DNA from 3 places in the Lysobacter koreensis genome. Region 3 is predicted to be linked to each of the others. Evidence: predicted binding sites of a transcription regulator. Region 3 holds the regulator's gene; each other region holds the start of a gene.
What was found. The regulator HrcA, encoded in region 3, represses chaperone genes, less so after heat shock. The targets are predictions, from matches to a motif close to TTNGCACTCNNNNNNNNNGAGTGCNAA.
Positions count from the first base shown of each region.

Region 1: the regulator HrcA is predicted to act here: its motif matches at 3,661-3,687, upstream of rpoH (RNA polymerase sigma factor RpoH).
Region 2: the regulator HrcA is predicted to act here: its motif matches at 3,653-3,679, upstream of groES (co-chaperone GroES).

Region 1 covers NZ_JBHTIH010000003.1:66,077-71,997, reverse strand. The annotation lists gene ACFQZQ_RS05685 (metallophosphoesterase) at 1-1,221, opposite strand, end outside; gene ACFQZQ_RS05680 (NAD(P)/FAD-dependent oxidoreductase) at 1,290-2,585, shown strand; gene rpoH (RNA polymerase sigma factor RpoH) at 2,772-3,650, opposite strand; gene ung (uracil-DNA glycosylase) at 3,769-4,476, opposite strand; gene ACFQZQ_RS05665 (response regulator) at 4,559-5,407, opposite strand; gene ftsX (permease-like cell division protein FtsX) at 5,439-5,921, opposite strand, start outside.
Region 2 covers NZ_JBHTIH010000007.1:51,928-57,848, forward strand. The annotation lists gene ACFQZQ_RS12280 (S8 family serine peptidase) at 1-1,040, opposite strand, end outside; gene groL (chaperonin GroEL) at 1,570-3,210, opposite strand; gene groES (co-chaperone GroES) at 3,320-3,607, opposite strand; gene ACFQZQ_RS12295 (helix-turn-helix transcriptional regulator) at 4,203-4,607, shown strand; gene ACFQZQ_RS12300 (endonuclease) at 4,734-5,921, shown strand, end outside.
Region 3 covers NZ_JBHTIH010000002.1:497,958-503,878, forward strand. The annotation lists gene dnaK (molecular chaperone DnaK) at 1-892, opposite strand, end outside; gene grpE (nucleotide exchange factor GrpE) at 1,066-1,581, opposite strand; gene hrcA (heat-inducible transcriptional repressor HrcA) at 1,749-2,792, opposite strand; gene recN (DNA repair protein RecN) at 2,943-4,646, shown strand; gene fur (ferric iron uptake transcriptional regulator) at 4,743-5,144, opposite strand; gene ACFQZQ_RS02465 (outer membrane protein assembly factor BamE) at 5,293-5,691, shown strand; gene ACFQZQ_RS02470 (RnfH family protein) at 5,784-5,921, opposite strand, start outside.

The sequences.
Region 1 (5,921 bases), on a different contig from region 3:
GTCGAGCGGCTCGCGCCCGCCCCGCGCATCCACGCGCCACCAGCGTCCTTCCGCCAACGACGCCCCTTGCGCGCCTTGCCGCAGATGGTCGACGTCCAGGCGCAGCAGCCGCCCTTGCTGTTCCAGCATCACCCGCGGCGCCTGGGTGTGCCCGATCGCCACGCGGCGCACGCGGTAGCGACGCAGCACTTCGTCCAGGTGCGCGCAGGGCGCGTCCTCGAGCGAGCGCCCGCGGTCGTGCGGCACGGCCATGCCCCGGTACCACGGCAGGCCCTGGCGGCCGAGCACCGGCGCGGCCGCGGCGCTCACGCGCGACCGATCCACGTCCAGTTCGGCCCGTGCCAGCTGGTTCGCCGTGGCCAAGTCGAGCCCGGCGTCGAGAAACACCTCGCTGACCCCGCCGTGCACCAGCAGCGTGTCGCCCAGCTTGAGCGCCACCGGCTGCGCACGCAGCCATTGGCCGAGCACGGTGTCGACGGCGAACATGCGTCGGCTGTCGCCGTCGAAGAACGCATCGCGGCTGGCAAACAGCCGCTGCGGCGCGTCCCTGAAGCGGCCGGCGAGCAACAGCAGTTCGTGGTTGCCCAGCACCAGGTGCACGCGCCCGCCCGCTTGCTCCGCCTCGCCTTGCAGGCGATACAGCAGCCACAGCAGGGGGAGGATGTTGGGCCCCTCGTCCATGAAGTCGCCGGCGATCGCGACATGGCCGGCACCGAATCGCCAATGCAGGCGATCGTCGATCACTCCCTGCGCGCGCAGCAGGCCCGTCCATGCATCGAAGTCGCCGTCCAGATCCGACAGCAGCAGCAGGCTCGCCGGCTGCGCGACCACGTCCGGCGGCGGCACCGCCGGCGCGCGCAGCGCGACCTCGAAGCGCGTGCGCGGCGGATTGTCGACCTCGACTGCAACGGCCGCCGACTCGTGCAGGAGCCGTCGCTCCGCATCCCAGCCGTCACCGCCCCGCACGACCCGCATGACTTCCACGTACCCGGGTCGGAGGCGGCGCACGTAGGGCCCATCCAGCTGCAGCGGCGCGTGCACCGATTCGTTCACCACCAGCCGCGCTGCCTGGTCGTCCCAGGCCAGCAGGACCACGTTGCGATCGCGGTCGCGCAGCACCCGGTTCATCGGCCCGAGCGCCACCCCGGCAAGCACGAGCAACGTGCCCGCCAGCACCGCCACGCCCCCTGCGATCCGCCTGCGCCATCGTGCGAGTGGCATGCCGTCCTTCCTCGCTGATGCGCGACAATCTGCGCTTCCGGCTTCGGCCTTGCAACGCGGGTGTGAGCTTGAATCCAACGCATGGCGACGCCGTCATTCCCCATGTCGTCATCGTCGGCGGCGGCTTCGCCGGCCTGTGGGCGACGCGCGCGCTGGCCACCGCGCCGGTGCGCATCACCCTGGTCGACCGCCACAACCACCACCTGTTCCAGCCGCTGCTGTACCAGGTCGCGACCGCGGGCCTGTCGGCGCCCGACATCGCCGCGCCGCTGCGCCACATCCTGCGCAAGCAGCGCAATGTCGAGGTGCGGCTGGCCGAGGCCACCGCGATCGATGCGCCAGCGCGCCGCATCACGCTGGCGGAGGCCGCTGACGCGAACCCCAGCCATCTGGATTACGACTATCTGCTGCTCGCCAGCGGCGCGACCCACGCCTACTTCGGCCACGACGAATGGGCCGCGCACGCGCCCGGCCTGAAGACGCTCGACGATGCGCTGACCCTGCGCCGGCGCCTGCTGCTCGCGTTCGAACGCGCCGAGGCCAGCGACGACCCGGCCGAGCGCGCGGCGTGGCTGAGCTTCGCCGTGGTCGGCGGCGGCCCGACCGGGGTCGAGCTGGCCGGCACCCTGGCCGAGATCGCGCGGCACACGCTCAAGCACGAGTTCCGCAACATTGATCCGGCGCAGGCCCGGGTCCGCCTGCTCGAAGCCGGGCCGCGGGTGCTGGCCTCGTTCCCGGAGTCGCTCTCGGCCAAGGCGCGGCGGCAATTGGAGCGGCTCGGCGTCGAGGTGGTCACCGGCACCCCGGTTAGCGCGATCGACGGCCGCGGCTATGTGCTCGGCGATGGCATGCCGGTGCCGGCGCGCACGGTGGTGTGGGCGGCGGGCGTGGCCGCATCACCGTTGGGCGCGCTGCTCGATGCCCCACGCGACCGCGCCGGGCGCGTGCAGGTCGGCGCCGACCTCAGCGTCCCTAATCATCCCGAGGTGTTCGTCGCCGGCGACCTCGCCAGCGTGCAGCAGGACGGCCGGCCGGTGCCCGGGGTCGCGCCAGCGGCCAAGCAGATGGGCGCGCACGTCGCCCACGCCGTTCGCGCGCGGCTCGCGGGGCAACCGGCGCCGGCGTTCCGCTATCGCGACTTCGGCAACCTCGCCACCATCGGCCGCATGGCCGCGGTCGTCGACGTGCGCGGCGTCAGACTGTCCGGCGTGCTGGCATGGTGGTTCTGGCTGATCGCGCACGTGTTCTTCCTGATCGGCTTCCGCAACCGCCTGATCGTGCTGATCAACTGGACCTGGGCGTACTGGAGCTACCAGCGCCACGCGCGGATCATCCTGGGCCGCGAGGCAGCGGACGAACCGTAGGGCCGGTTTTAGCCTGCCGGCCCGCCGCCGCCAGATTGCGAGGAATCGCATTTACGGATCGACACCCGGCCCTCCCGGGCACCGTGTATGGCGACGGCGGGTTGAAACCCGCCCTACGCGGTCCGCGCGCCGCAAACGCAAACGGCCCGGTTGCCCGGGCCGTGCGTGTGTGCCACCGCAGCCGGCTTACGCCGCGAACAACGCGCGCATCTTCTTCAGCGCGTTCGCCTCGATCTGGCGGATGCGCTCGGCGCTGACGCCGTACTCGTCGGCCAGCTCCTGCAGCGTGATCTTGCTGTCAGCATCGAGCCAGCGGCGCTTGACGATGTCGCGCGAACGCGCGTCCAGGCCGGAGAGGCCCTCGCGCAGCAGTGCCAGCTGGCTGTCTTCCTGGTCTTCGCGCTCGTACATCTGCGACGGGTCCTCGTCGTGCGCGCGCAGGTACGCGGCCGGCGACGGCGGGGCGTGGTCGTCATCCTCGTCGGACGGCGCGTCGAAGCCGATGTCGCGGCCGGACAGGCGCGACTCCATCTCCAGCACTTCGCGCTTGGAGACGTTGAGGTCGGCGGCGACCGCGGTCACCTCGGCGTCGTTCATCCAGCCCAGGCGCTTCTTGCTGCGGCGCAGGTTGAAGAACAGCTTGCGCTGCGCCTTGGTGGTGGCGACCTTGACGATGCGCCAGTTCTTGAGGATGAACTCGTGCATCTCGGCGCGGATCCAGTGCACCGCGAACGACACCAGGCGCACGCCCTGGTCGGGGTCGAAGCGCTTGACCGCCTTCATCAGGCCGATGTTGCCTTCCTGGATCAGGTCGCCGATCTGCAGGCCGTAGCCGCTGTAGCCGCGCGCGACGTGCACCACGAAGCGCAGGTGCGAATGCACCAGCTCGCGGGCGGCGTTGAGGTCTTCCTCGGCGTGGAAACGGCGGGCCAGGGCCTGCTCGTCCTCGGCGCTCAACACCGGGATGCGGTGCACCGCGCCGATGTACGCGTCCAGCGACCCGAGCGCGCTCGGCACCGGCAGGTTGTTGGGGATCAGGGCGTTGGTAAGGGCAATCTGGGTCATGGTCGTCATCTTAGCAGTCGCGCCATATGACTGCTAAATAGTCGGGAAGTTCCGCAGTGTTGCGTTCATGGAACGCCGGGGCCCGGCGTACCGGGACCAGATCGTCGCAGTTCCGCTGTCAGGGCCGGGTCAATGCGGCGCTGGGCGGCAGCGACCAGTCGATCGGCCGCTGGCCGCGGCGGGCCAGGTACTGGTTGGCCGCCGAGAAGTGCCCGCAGCCGAGGAAACCGCGGTGCGCCGACAGCGGCGAGGGGTGCGGCGCCTTGAGCACGCGGTGCTTTTGCTGATCGATGACTCGACCCTTGGCCTGCGCGTAGCTGCCCCAGAGCAGGAACACCAGGCCCTCGCGCTCGCGGTTCAGGGTCTCGACGACGTGGTCGGTGAAGCCCTCCCAGCCCTTTCCCTGGTGCGCGCCGGGCTGGCCGGCCTCGACCGTGAGCACGGCGTTGAGCAGCAGCACGCCGCGCTGCGCCCACGGCAGCAGGCAGCCGTGGTCCGGGCGAGCGATGCCCAGGTCGCGCTCGATCTCCTTGTAGATGTTGAGCAGCGACGGCGGTACCGCGACACCGGGCGGCACCGAGAAGCACAGGCCATGCGCCTGGCCGGGGCCGTGGTACGGGTCCTGGCCGAGGATCACCACCTGGGTCGCCTCGAACGGCGTGGCCTCGAACGCGGCGAAGATCCGTGCCGCGGGCGGGTAGACCTGCGCGCCCGCGGCCTTGCGCTGGCGCAGGAACGCGGCCAGCCCCTGCATGTCGTCGCGCGCGAGGTAGTCGCCGACGCGCGCCTTCCACGACGGCTCGAGCCTGATGCGCTCGTCAGGCATCACTCGTCCCGCTGTGAAGCCGAGTTCGCTCGGCGGTGGCGACAACGAGCCGAGCAGGCCCGGCCCTGCAGGCGCGCATCGCTCAGGTATCCAGGTTGCGCTGCTCGGGCAGGCGCGACAACCGCAGCTGGAACAGCGTCTTGGTCACCAGCAGCCGCTCCTCGATCGGCTTGAGCACCAGGTCGTTGGCGCCGGCGCGCAGCAGCTCGCTCTGGTTGTCGGGGTTGGCGTCGCCGGTCATCACCAGCACCGGCAGGCGGCGCTTGCCGTAGCCGAAATTGTTGCGCAGCCGGTCGAGCAGGTCGTGGCCGCTGAGTTCGCCCTTGAGGTAGACGTCGGTCAGCACCAGGTCGGCGCCCGGGTCGTCCTGGCCGCGATGACTCTCCAGGTACTCAAGCGCCTCCTCGACCCCGACGAAGTGCATCACGTTGACCTGGTGGCGCTCGAGCATGCGCTTGGTCGCCAGCGCGACCACGCGGCTGTCCTCGACGTACAGCACGCGCGCGCCGGGTATCGCCTGCGGCTGCACGTAGCCGCGGATGAACGCGGCCAGCGCGCTGTGGCCGAGCGCCTTGTCGAAGTAGTCGGTGACGTCCTCGGTGAAGCGGCGCGCCTCGAGGTGCGCCTGGGCATCGCCGGAGACCACGATCACCGGCACGTAGGCCTGGCCCGAGGCCTCGCGCACCACGCGCGCCAAGGCGATGCCGTCGCCGTCGGGCAACGCCAACGCGGTGGTGACCAGGTCGACCGCGCCCTGCGCGAGCGCCTCGCGCGCCTCGGCGATGCTGCCGCATTGCACGACCACGACGTTGGCGACCTCGCGCGCGACCACATCGCCGATCAGCTTGCGCACCAGCTTGGAGCCGTCGACGACCATCACCCGCGGCGCGGCGTTGGCGAGGTGACGCAGGTCCTGGCTGCCGATCGTCATGGGGATGTGGTCACGGTGAGAATCAAAACGCTCACGTCTGGGTCGGCCGGGTCTGGCGCAGGTAGTGGCCGGTGACGACGCCGGCGCCGAGCCAGCCGAGCGCGCCCGCGCCCAGTACCACCCCACCCGCGCGCAGCAGGTCGAAGCCGCGCAGCACGAAACCGCTGCCGTAGCTGCGCGCCAGTTCGAGCAGCGGCTCGCGCAGCGCGGCGTCGGCCGCGGTCAGCAGGCCCAACGCGAGCGCGCCGGCGACCAGGCCGTAGCAGGCGCCCAGGTACAGGAACGGCCGACGGATGAAGCCGTCGGTCGCGCCGAGCAGCTGCAGCACGCCGATCTCCTCGCGCCGCGACTGGATGTCGGCGCGCACGGTGTTGCCGACCACCAGCAGCGCGCCGAGTCCGAGCAACGCCGCCAGCACCCACGCCAGGCGCGTGCCGAAGCGCAGCCAGCCGTCCAGGCGCGCGCGCCAGTCGGCGTCGTGCTGCACCAGGTCGGCCTCGGGCAGGGTCTGCAG
Region 2 (5,921 bases), on a different contig from region 3:
GGCGCGGCCAGCTCGATCAGGCGGCGGCCGGTGTTGGTGTAGCTCGCCGGCAGGTCGAGGTTGGCGGCGGCCGGGTTGAGCGCCCAGCCCACCGGCGCCGTCGCCGACACCGCGACCACGCCCTGCACCCCGGCCGGGAATGCCATCGCGTCCTGGCCGATGGTGTCGTAGTCGATGCCGTCGTTGCCGGCGGCGGCGATCACGATCGAGTTGTTGCGGCGCGCGTACAGCACCGCGCGTTGCACGGCGCTGACCAGTTCGCGGGTGTCGCGGTTGATCGGCAGGCCGCCGCGCACGCCCAAGCTCATGTTGATCACGTCGGCGCCGTTGTCGGTGGCGTAGACGATGCCCTGCAGGATGCCGGCGAAGCTGCCGCTGCCGGAGATCGCCGACAGCACCTTGACCGCGAAGAACTTCGCCTGCGGCGCGACGCCAATGACGCCGGTGCCGTTGTCGGCCGCGGCGATCGTGCCGGCGACATGGGTGCCGTGGTTGAACGCCGGGAACGCCGGCACCTGGCACGCGGTCTCGCCGGGCACGAACGACGCGTTGAGCGCGGCGAGGTTGTTGGCGACCAAGTCCGGGTGGGTGCAGTCCAGGCCCGAGTCGAGCACCGCCACGGTCGCGCCGGCGCCACGGAACCCGGCCTCCCACGCCTCGGGCACGTTGACCGCGTCGAAGCCCCATTGCATGTCGAACAGGAAATCGTTGTCGCCGGTATTCGGCGGGCTGACCGCCTGGGCGTCGGCAAAGCTCATCGGCACCGCTTCGGGGACATCGAACTTCAGCGCGCGGTCGCGGGTGGTCGATTGCAGCTCGGCCATGCCCGCGGTGCGGGCGGGGAACTGCTCGTCGGCCTCGACGATCGCCACGCCGATCTCCGGGTAGCGCGCGACCACTCGCCCGCCCTGTGCCTGGATCCTGCTGGCCAGCGCGGCGTCGAAATTCATCGCCCGCGCCTGCACCAGATACGTTGCTGCCTGCGACTGCCCCGCGCACAACGCGGCCGATACGGCCAACGCCAAAGTCAGACACTTCATCAGATTGTCTCCGCTCAAGAAGATGACCCTTGGGTCACGATGGCCCCCGCCCCGAGAACGCAGCCTAGCGGCGGCGTCGCAGCCGGCCAATGTTCTTTTTTGATACGCGCCGACGGCCGATGAACGCGCCGATGACGATGCGGGAGTAGCGCCGACGCCGATGGCGCGGATCGCCAAAGGACCCGCGGACGTGCGCGCAATAAAAAGGCCCGCCCCGGTCGAACCGGTTGCGGGCCTGCTCCCTCCCCCACGTCGGGATGCGGGCCAATCGTGAAGGAAGCGTTATGGCGAACGCACGCTGCACTGCAAAAAGATACTGACCGGTTCAGGAAGGCCACCGCAGCAGCGGCCCCGGCCAGTGGGCTGACGCCGCTGCCGCGCGCGCCGCGAAAAGAAAAACCCCGCCTCGCGGCGGGGTTTTTTGTGTTGCGTGTTGACCGGGTGGCGAAGGGCGTTCGCCGCCGCATCATCTTGCCAACGCGCTGCGGCGCGTCGGACCGAATGGTCAACTCACTCCTTCGCGGCGCAATCAGAAATCCATGCCGCCCATGCCGCCCATGCCACCGCCGCCGCCCATCGCCGGCTCTTCCTTCTTCGGAAGCTCGGCGACCATGGCTTCGGTCGTGATCATCAGGCCGGCGATCGACGCCGCGTTCTGCAGCGCGGTGCGGGTGACCTTGGTCGGGTCGAGGATGCCCATCTCGATCATGTCGCCGAACTCGCCGGTCTGCGCGTTGTAGCCGTAGTTGCCGGTGCCGTTCTTGACGTTGTTCAGCACCACCGACGGCTCTTCGCCGCAGTTGGTGACGATCTCGCGCAGCGGGGCTTCCATGGCGCGCAGGGCGATCACGATGCCGTGGTTTTGGTCTTCGTTGGCGCCCTTCATGCCGCTGATGGCGGCCAGGGCACGGATCAGGGCGACGCCGCCGCCCGGGACCACCCCTTCTTCCACTGCCGCGCGGGTGGCGTGCAGGGCGTCTTCGACGCGGGCCTTCTTTTCCTTCATCTCGATCTCGGTGCTGGCGCCGACCTTGATCACCGCCACGCCGCCGGCGAGCTTGGCCACGCGCTCCTGCAGCTTCTCCTTGTCGTAGTCCGACGAGGTCTCTTCGATCTGCGCCTTGATCTGCTTGATGCGCGACTGGATGCCTTCGGCATCGCCGGCGCCGTCGATGATGGTGGTGTTCTCCTTGGAGACCTGCACCTTCTTCGCGCGGCCGAGGTCGGCGATGGTCGCCTTCTCGAGCTGCAGGCCGACTTCCTCGGAAATCACGGTGCCGCCGGTGAGGGTGGCCATGTCTTCCAGCATCGCCTTGCGACGGTCGCCGAAGCCCGGCGCCTTGACCGCGCAGACCTTGACGATGCCGCGGATGGTGTTGACCACCAGGGTCGCCAGCGCCTCGCCTTCGACTTCCTCGGCGACGATCAGCAGCGGCTTGCCGGCCTTGGCCACGCCTTCCAGCACGGGCAGCAGGTCGCGGACGTTGGAGATCTTCTTGTCGTACAGCAGGATGAACGGGTCATCCAGCTCGGCCGACATCGACTGCTGGTTGTTGATGAAGTACGGCGACAGGTAGCCGCGGTCGAACTGCATGCCCTCGACCACGTCGAGCTCGTTTTCCAGGCCCGAACCGTCTTCGACGGTGATCACGCCTTCCTTGCCAACCTTGTCCATCGCCTTGGCGATCAGGTCGCCGATGTCGGTGTCGGAGTTGGCGGAGATCGCGCCGACCTGGGCGATTTCCTTGCTGGTCGAGGACGGCTTGGAGATCTTCTTCAGCTCGTCGACCGCGCCGATCACGGCCTTGTCGATGCCGCGCTTGAGGTCCATCGGGTTCATGCCGGCGGCGACCGCCTTCATGCCTTCGCGGATCAGCGCCTGCGCCAGCACGGTCGCGGTGGTGGTGCCGTCACCGGCGTTGTCGGAGGTCTTGGAAGCGACTTCCTTGACCATCTGCGCGCCCATGTTCTCGAACTTGTCGGCCAGTTCGATCTCCTTGGCGACGGACACGCCGTCCTTGGTGATCGTCGGCGCGCCGTAGCTCTTCTCGAGCACGACGTTGCGGCCCTTCGGACCCAGGGTGGCCTTGACGGCATTGGCGAGAATGTTGACGCCGCGCACCATCTTTGCGCGCGCGTCCTCACCGAAACGGATTTCTTTGGCAGCCATTTTGAAGCTCCGGAATTAAAGGTTGGATCGTTGAATGCATAGGGCGGGTTTCAACCCGCCATCGAAATCGCGGCGATGCGTGTGGGCGGGCTGGAACCCGCCGCGCGGATCAGCCGAGGATCGCGAAGATGTCGTCTTCCTTGACCACCAGGAAGTCGGTGCCGTCGAGCTTGACTTCGGTGCCGCTGTACTTGCCGAACAGCACCTTGTCGCCGACCTTGACCTTCGGCGCGCGCACGCTGCCGTTGTCCAGCGCCTTGCCTTCGCCGACGGCGATGACTTCGCCCTTGATCGGCTTCTCGGTGGCCGAGTCCGGGATCACGATGCCACCGGCGGACATCTTCTCTTCTTCCATGCGCTTGATGACGACGCGGTCGTACAGCGGCTTGATGTTCATTGGCAACCTCTAAGTGGTTGAAAGGGAGGGGAAAGGAGCGGAATTTTAGCAGTCGCCCCGAACGAGTGCCAAGATCGGGGGCGCAAGCGTCCGGCGGTGCCGGGACTGCGATGAGATGGGGCACGGGCGCCGGCTTTCAAGGCCCGGCGAAATCGCCGCGAACACGCCGGCACGCAAGCCGACAAAAGCAGGCGGCACAAAAAGGAAGAGCGCGCCCCCGAAGGTACGCGCTCTTCCTGGTCTGGGAATGGCTTTCCGAAGCTTGGCGCAATCCTGCGCCCCTCCCCCGACCTGACTTGACCCCTTTGTCTAAGCCGCCGTCCGTGCCGACTTGGGGCAATTTTGTGCAATTTTTGTCACCCTGCCTAGAGCCGCATCGGCGCGGATTTGTCCACTTCAGGTAGCGGGTAATGTGACGCAATACCTAATTCCACGGGATTTCACTACCATTCACCTACCAGACAGCTACCTAAAGTACACAAGCTGACGTGCCTATCGATCACCAGGTGAATTGCGCTGGCATCCTGCCAGCCGCTTATTGCGCTCGCGGCCGGGCATCCGGTCCGCGCCGGACGATTCCCGCAGGAGTCCGCCCATGACCCCCCAACAACGCATCCGCCTCGCCCGCCGCCATGCCGGCCTGTCGCAAGCCGCCCTCGGCGCCGCGGTCGGCGTCCAGCGCAGCGCCGTCAGCCACTGGGAAGCCACCCAAGGCAAGCACCCGAGCATGGCGCACCTGCGCGAGCTGGCGCTGGTGACCGGGGTGCAGTTCGAGTGGCTCGCCACCGGTCGCGGCGGCATGGGCCTGTCGGCGGACACCGCGCTGGATTCGGTCGCCGCCGCCGACGCGGTGCTGGTCGACGACCCGCTCGAGCTGCGGTTGATCCAGGCGTTTCGCGAGGCGCCGATGCGCGCCCGCGCGCCTCTGGTCGAGGTGGCCGAGCAACTGGCCTCGGTCCGCACGGGGCGCCCGGTCGGCGACGGCAAGCGCGCGCGATGAGCACCCAGGACCCACGGCAGGGGCGCAGACCCAGGGCCATTGCTGCCCTGCGGCGAGGATCTGTCACGAAAGCGGGATAGCCTGCCCCGGTTGCGGCCGCCGGCCGCCCACTCGGGGGAGTGCTCCATGCGTCATCTGCAAGCTGCCGTGCTGGCCGCCACCTTGTTGCCGCTGTCGGCACAGGCCGCGGTCTTCATCAACGAGATCCACTACGACGACGCCACCGCCAGCGGCGACGTCGGCGAGCGCGTGGAGGTCGTCGCCACCGCGGGCGAGAGCCTCAGCGGCTACCGCATCTACCTGTACAACGGCAGCACGCCGTCGGCGGCGACCTATTACGACAACGACCTGGTGCCCGCCGGCAGCGTGGTCAGCTGCGGTGGCAGCGCCCGCATCGCCACGGTTGCCTACCCAAGCAACGGCATCCAGAACGGCGCCAACGACGCGATCGCGCTGGTCGACGGCAGCGGCGCGCTGGTGCAGTTCCTCAGCTACGAAGGCGCGGTGACCGGCTCGAACGGCCCCGCTGCCGGGCGCGCCAGCAGCAACTTGGCGGTGGCCGAATCCGCCTCGACCGCGGCGGGCACCTCGCTGCAGCTCGGCGGCAGCGGCAGCAGCTACGCCAGTTTCAGTTGGCAGGCGTCCGGCACGCAGACGTTCGGCGCCTGCAACCGCAACCAGACGTTCTCGACGCCAAACCCGCCGCCGGTGGTCACCTCGACCACGCCGTCTGACGGCGCCAGCGGCTTCCCCGCCGCCGGCGACCTGACGGTGGGCTTCAGCGAAGCGGTGACGCTGGCCGGCGGCGCGTTCGCGCTGCAGTGCAGCCAGTCCGGCGCGGTCGCGCTGACCCACCCGGCCAGCGGAGGCAACTTCGCGATCTCGACCAACACCGCGCTGTTCGCCGGCGAGAGCTGCGCGCTGACGGTCGTCGCGTCCAAGGTCAGCGACAGCGGCGGCGCCCATCCCGCCGCGAACACCGTGGTCGACTTCACCGTCGCGGCTGGCGGCAGCGGCGGCTACTACGCGCGCGTCAACACCAGCAGCGCCAGCCAGTTGCGCTGCTCGCTGCACGACACGATCCGCGGCCACACCGCCTACCCGTACAGCGGCGGCACCACCAACGCCTGGAGCATCCTCGAGATCGCCGACGAGGATCCCAACAACGCAGGCCGCATCCTCGATGTCTACCGCAACCGCAGCTACCTCAAGGGCAGCGAGCGCGCGGGCACCGGCACCGGCATCACCTACAACCGCGAGCACACCTGGCCGAACTCGCTGGGCTTCGGCAGCGCCTCGGGTGACCTGGGCCTG
Region 3 (5,921 bases):
TGAGGTGCTTCGGGCCGGACGCGTCGGCGGTGACGTACGGCAGGTTGACCTCGGTCTGCTGCGCGGACGACAGCTCGATCTTGGCGCGCTCGGCCGAATCCTTGAGGCGCTGCAGTGCCAGCGGGTCCTTGCGCAGGTCGATGCCCTGGTCCTTCTGGAACTCTTCCACCAGGTAATCGATGACGCGCTTGTCGAAGTCCTCGCCACCCAGGAAGGTGTCGCCGTTGGTGGCCAGCACCTCGACCTGCATTTCGCCGTCGACGGACGCGATCTCGATGATCGACACGTCGAACGTGCCGCCGCCCAGATCGTAGACCGCGATCTTGCGGTCGCCGCCCTTCTTGTCCATGCCGTAGGCCAGCGCGGCCGCGGTCGGCTCGTTGATGATGCGCTTGACCTCCAGGCCCGCGATCTTGCCCGCGTCCTTGGTCGCCTGGCGCTGGCTGTCGTTGAAGTACGCCGGCACGGTGATGACCGCCTCGGTGACGGTCTCGCCCAGGTAGGCCTCGGCGGTCTTCTTCATCTTGGCCAGCACTTCAGCGGAGATCTGCTGCGGGGCCATGGTCTTGCCGTCGAGGGTCTTGATCCAGGCGTCGCCGTTGTCGTGCGCGACGATGCCGTACGGCACCAGGCCGAGGTCCTTCTGCACTTCGGCGTCGGTGAACTTGCGGCCGATCAGGCGCTTCACCGCGTAGAACGTGTTCTTGGGGTTGGTGACGGCCTGGCGCTTGGCCGAGGCGCCGACGAGGATCTCGCCGTCCTTGGTGTAGGCGACGATGGATGGCGTGGTGCGATCGCCTTCCGCGTTTTCGATGACCTTGGCCTTGCCGCCTTCCATGACCGCAACGCACGAATTGGTCGTGCCCAGGTCGATGCCGATGATCTTGCCCATGGGGTTGTTTCCTCTGTGGTTCTTTGATGTACGTGGCGGTCGGGCCGCCGATGTGCGTGATTTGGGGTCGGCCGCAGGCACTTCAAGCGCCAACCCCATTTTTGGACGGCGGGTTTAGCCCGCCGTTTGAGAGTCGGCAGGCTAAAACCCGCCCTACCCCCATTCGTGCTGGATCAATCGTGCTTGCTGACCACCACCAGCGCCGGGCGCAGCAGGCGCTCGTTCAGCAGCCAGCCCTTCTGGTAGACCTGCACCACGTGGCCGGGGGCGTGCTCGGGGCTTTCGACCATGCTCATCGCCTGGTGGTGCTCGGGATTGAAGGCCTGGCCGGCGGGATCGACGGCGGTCAGGCCGTTGTCGCTGGCGACCTTGAGCAGTTGCCGCAACGTCAGCTCCATGCCCTCGCGCAGGTGCGCGGCGGTGTCGCCGGGCACGTTGAGGCCAGCCTCGAGGCTGTCGATCACCGGCAGCAGGTCGCCCAACAAGCGCTCGTTGGCGAACTTGCGGGCCATGTCGACATCCCGCGACAGCCGCTTGCGCTGGTTGTCGAGCTCGGCGCGCTCGCGCAGCGAGTCTTCGCGCAAGCGGGTCAGCTCGGCCTGGGCGGCTTCGAGTTCGGCGGCCAGCGGGTTGGTGGATTCGGTGGTGGCCTCGGCGGCCGCGTCTTGCGTGGGGTCGATCGTCGTCATCATGCTCTCAGCTCGTCCTTCTTGCGCGCCGGTGCGCAACACCCCACCGCTATGGGGGCGGGGTGAGGGGGCTTCAAGGGAACAGCGTGGGCCCATCGCGATGGTGCCGGGACTGGCCGGTGCGCGCGGTGGGACTCACGGCGCGCCGGGCGCGCTACCGCAGGCGTTCAGGGCGGGTCGAAGGCACTGCCCAGGGCATCAGCCGCGGCCTGAACCACCGGGATCACCCGGTCGTAGGCCATCCGGGTTGGCCCGATCACGCCCAGCACCCCCAGCACCTGGCCGCCGGCGGTGTATGGCGCGGTCACCAGCGAAACCCCCTCCAGCGGCGCCAGCCCGGTCTCCTCGCCGATGAAGATCCGCACCCCGGGCGCATGCACGGTGCGTTCGAGCAGTTGCAGGATTTCGCGCTTGCGCGCGAACGCCTCGAACAGCTCGCGCAGGCGGTCGACGTCGGTCAGTTCCTGCAGGCCCATCAGCCGGGTCTGCCCGGCCAGCACCATGTCGTCGTGGCCAGGCACCAGCACCTGCTCGGCCAGCTCGATCGACTGGCTCAGCAGCACTTCCATCTCCGCCTGCGCGGACTTGAGTTCGTGCAGCAAGGTCGCGCGGATGTCGGCGGCATTGCGGCCGGCGAAGTGGCTGTTGAGGTAGTTGGCCACGCGCTCCAGCTCGCCGGCCTCGTAGGCGCGGCGGGTCTGGATGATGCGGTTCTGCACGTCGTTGTCGGCGAACACCAGGATCGCCAGCACGCGCTGCCCGTCCAGCGGCACGAAGTCGATCCGCCGGAACGCGAACTGCTCGCGCTTGGGCACGCTGACCACGCCGACGAAATGGGTCATCGCCGAGAGCAGCTCGGACGCGCTGCCCAGCAGGGCCTGGGTGCCCGACCCGGCCGGCAGCTCGCTGCGCAGGCGCGCGATCTCGCTCTCGGGCAGCGGCCGCACCTGCAGCAGCGAATCCACGAACAGCCGGTAACCCTGCGCGGTCGGCACCCGTCCGGCCGAGGTGTGCGGGGCACTGAGCAGGCCCACGTCCTCCAGGTCGGCCAGGATGTTGCGGATCGTCGCCGCGCTGACGTCGAGCCCGGCGTGGCGCATCAGCGTCTGCGAACCGACCGGCTCGCCGCTGCGGATGTAGCGCCCGATCAGCGTGCGCAACAGCTGGCGCGCGCGCGGGTCGAGGCTGGGGTCGGCGGGTTTGCGGGACATGGGCTGGATATACGTCGCCGGCGCGGGTCGCGCAAGCCGACGTGATCGCCGCTGTCGGACCGGGTAGGCAGCGCGAATCTCAGGTTCAGCGACGCCCGCCGATCAGGCTCGCCGCAACAACGGCGCCATCCACCCTTAGAATCGCGGCCAATGCTTACCCACCTCTCCCTCAAGCAGTTCGCCGTGGTCAGCGCGGCCGAACTTACCTTCGGCCCGGGCCTGACCGTGATCTCCGGCGAGACTGGCGCGGGCAAGTCGTTGCTCGTCGATGCACTGGGCCTGCTCTCGGGCCTGCGCGCCGACAGCGGCGTGGTCCGGCACGGTGCGCAGCGCGCCGAGCTGGTCGCCGACTTCAGCCTCGACGATGCCCCACTGGCGCTGGCGTGGCTGCGCGAGAACGAACTCGACCAGACCGACGAGGACAGCGACGAAGGCGTCCGCCCGCCCGAGGCGGCGTGCCAGATCCGCCGCGTGATCCGTGCCGACGGCGGCTCGCGGACCTGGATCAACGGCCGCCCGGTGACCCTGGCCCAGCTCACGCAGCTCACGGCCTACCTGGTCGAGATCCACGGCCAGCACGAGCACCAGGCGCTGCTGTCCAAACCCAGCCAACTGGCCCTGCTCGACGCCTACGGCCGCACCGACGCGCAGCGCTCGGTGGTGGTCGGGGCGGCGCAGGCGTGGAACGCGCTGCTGCGCGAGCGCGACACGCTGTCCGCGGCGGGCGACGTCACCGACCGCATCGCGTGGCTCGAGCACCAGCACGGCGAACTCGAGCGCGAAACCCTGGACCCGGAGTCGATCGCCAAGCTGCAATCGGACCACCGCCGGCAGGGCCACGCCTCGGACCTGATCGCTGCGTGCGAGAGCGCCTTTGCCCAGCTCGGCGGCGACGACGGCCCGTCCCTGTCGCGCTCGCTGCAGCAGGTGCGCGGCGAATTGCAGCGCGTCAGCGCGCACGAACCGCGCCTGTTGGAAGTCGACGGCATGCTCGACAACGCCGCGATCCAGCTCGACGAGGCCCTCGCCCAGCTAGACCGCGTGCGCAGCGACCTCGACCTGGACCCGTCGGCGTTCGAGACGCTGGAACGCCGGCTGGGCCGCATCCACGAGCTGGCCCGCAAGCACCGCGTCGCACCCGAGCAGTTGGCGGGCCAGCGCGACGCGATCGCGGCCGAACTGGAAACCCTGCGCGGCGCCGGCGAACGCCTGCTCAAGCTCGATACGGAAATCGATGCCGCCCGCGAGGCCTGGCGCGCGGCAGCGGCCACGCTCGGCGCGGCGCGGCGCAAAGCCGCCGAATCGCTGTCGGCGTCGACCACCGCGCTGATCGCGGAGCTGGGCATGGGCGGCGGGCGTTTCGACATCGCGATCGAGCCGCAGGACGGCGACCGCCCGGACCCGAACGGCAGCGAGCGCGTCGAGTTCCTGGTCGCCGCCAACCCCGGCCAGCCGGCCCGCGCGCTGCGCAAGGTCGCGTCCGGGGGCGAGCTGTCGCGGATCTCGCTGGCGATCGAGGTCGCCGCGCTGGGCCTGGACGCGGTGCCGACCATGGTGTTCGACGAGGTGGACTCGGGCATCGGCGGCGGCGTGGCCGAGATCGTCGGCCAGAAGCTGCGTGCGCTCGGCGCCAAGCGCCAGGTGCTATGCGTGACCCACTTGCCGCAGGTCGCTGCCCAGGGCCACGGCCACTACCGCGTCAGCAAGGCGGCCAACGAAGGAGTGACCCAGAGCGCGGTGGCGTCGCTGGACGCGAAGCAACGCGAAGAGGAGCTGGCGCGGATGCTCGGCGGCGTCGAGCTGACCCGCGAGGCGCGGGCGGCGGCGAAGCGGTTGCTCAGCGACGTGGTCTGATCGCCAAGAAGGCCTGGTGACTCGATATCTCCGCGCGTTGCGACGCGCTCATTCCCGCTAGGGCTGTTAGCGTTTCGCGGCGCTATCGCGGCGCGCTCAGCGCTTCTTGCGCACGTACAGCACCAGCGAGTGCTCCTCGATCTCGTAGCCCAGCTTGGCCGCGATCTTGCGTTGCAGCTCTTCGATCTCGCTGCTTTCGAACTCGATGATCTTGCCCGTCTCGATGTCGACCATGTGGTCGTGGTGCTGGCCGCGGTCGAGTTCGTACACCGACTGCCCGGCCTCGAAGTTGTGCTTGAGCACCAAGCCGGCCGCCTCGAACTGGGTCAGCACGCGATACACGGTCGCCAGCCCGATGTCCTCGCTCTGGTCGAGCAGCAGCCGGTAGATGTCCTCGGCCGTCATGTGCCGCGGCTTGGCTTGCTCGAGCAACTCTAGGATCCGCATCCGCGGATGGGTGACCTTGAGTCCGGCGTTGCGCAGGTCCTGCGATTCCATGTCGATCCTCTGGGATTGCCACGCCGGGCTGGGGTAAAAATCGCCCCGAACGCCGCATGAACGCGGCCGCCGCGAGGGTCCGCGGCGATGGCTTCAGTGTATCATCGGCCGACTATTCGACTGCCGCCGCGAGTGGCCCAGACACCTCATGCGCAAGCTCCTGCCCGTACTGCTCGTTGCCCTGCTGACCGCCGGTTGCGGCGTCATCTACCGCCAGCCGATCTACCAGGGCAACCTGCTGGAGAAGGCTGCGGTCGACCAGTTGCAGGCCGGCATGAGCAAGCAACAGGTGACGTTGCTGCTGGGTACCCCGTCGATCGCTGACCCGTTCCATCAGGAGCGTTGGGACTACACGGCCACGCAGCGCGTCGGCCGCACCGGGCGCGTCGAGGCCAAGAACCTCACGCTGTGGTTCGAGGGCGATGCCCTGAGCAAGTGGGAAGGCGACTACTTCCCCGAGCAGGACGAGGCCTTGGCCAAGTCCTCGGTGAAGCAGTTTGGCCGCAACCTGGCCAAGGACAAGAAGAAGAAGCGCGGCGGCGGCTGAGCGCTCGCTGCTTTTCGCTTCAGCGCTGCGACGGCCCCGGCGTGGCCGGCTCGAACGCGGCTACCAACCGATCACCGACCTAAGCGGGCGACCTAGCCGGGCGTTTTCCGCGCCTGCGCGCGACGCCGACGTGCGTCCATCGGGTCGACCTGCAAGGGCCGCAGCAACTCCAGCCGGTCGCCTTCCTTCAGGCCGGTAGCCCGATCCACGCGCACGCCGTGTACCGCGTA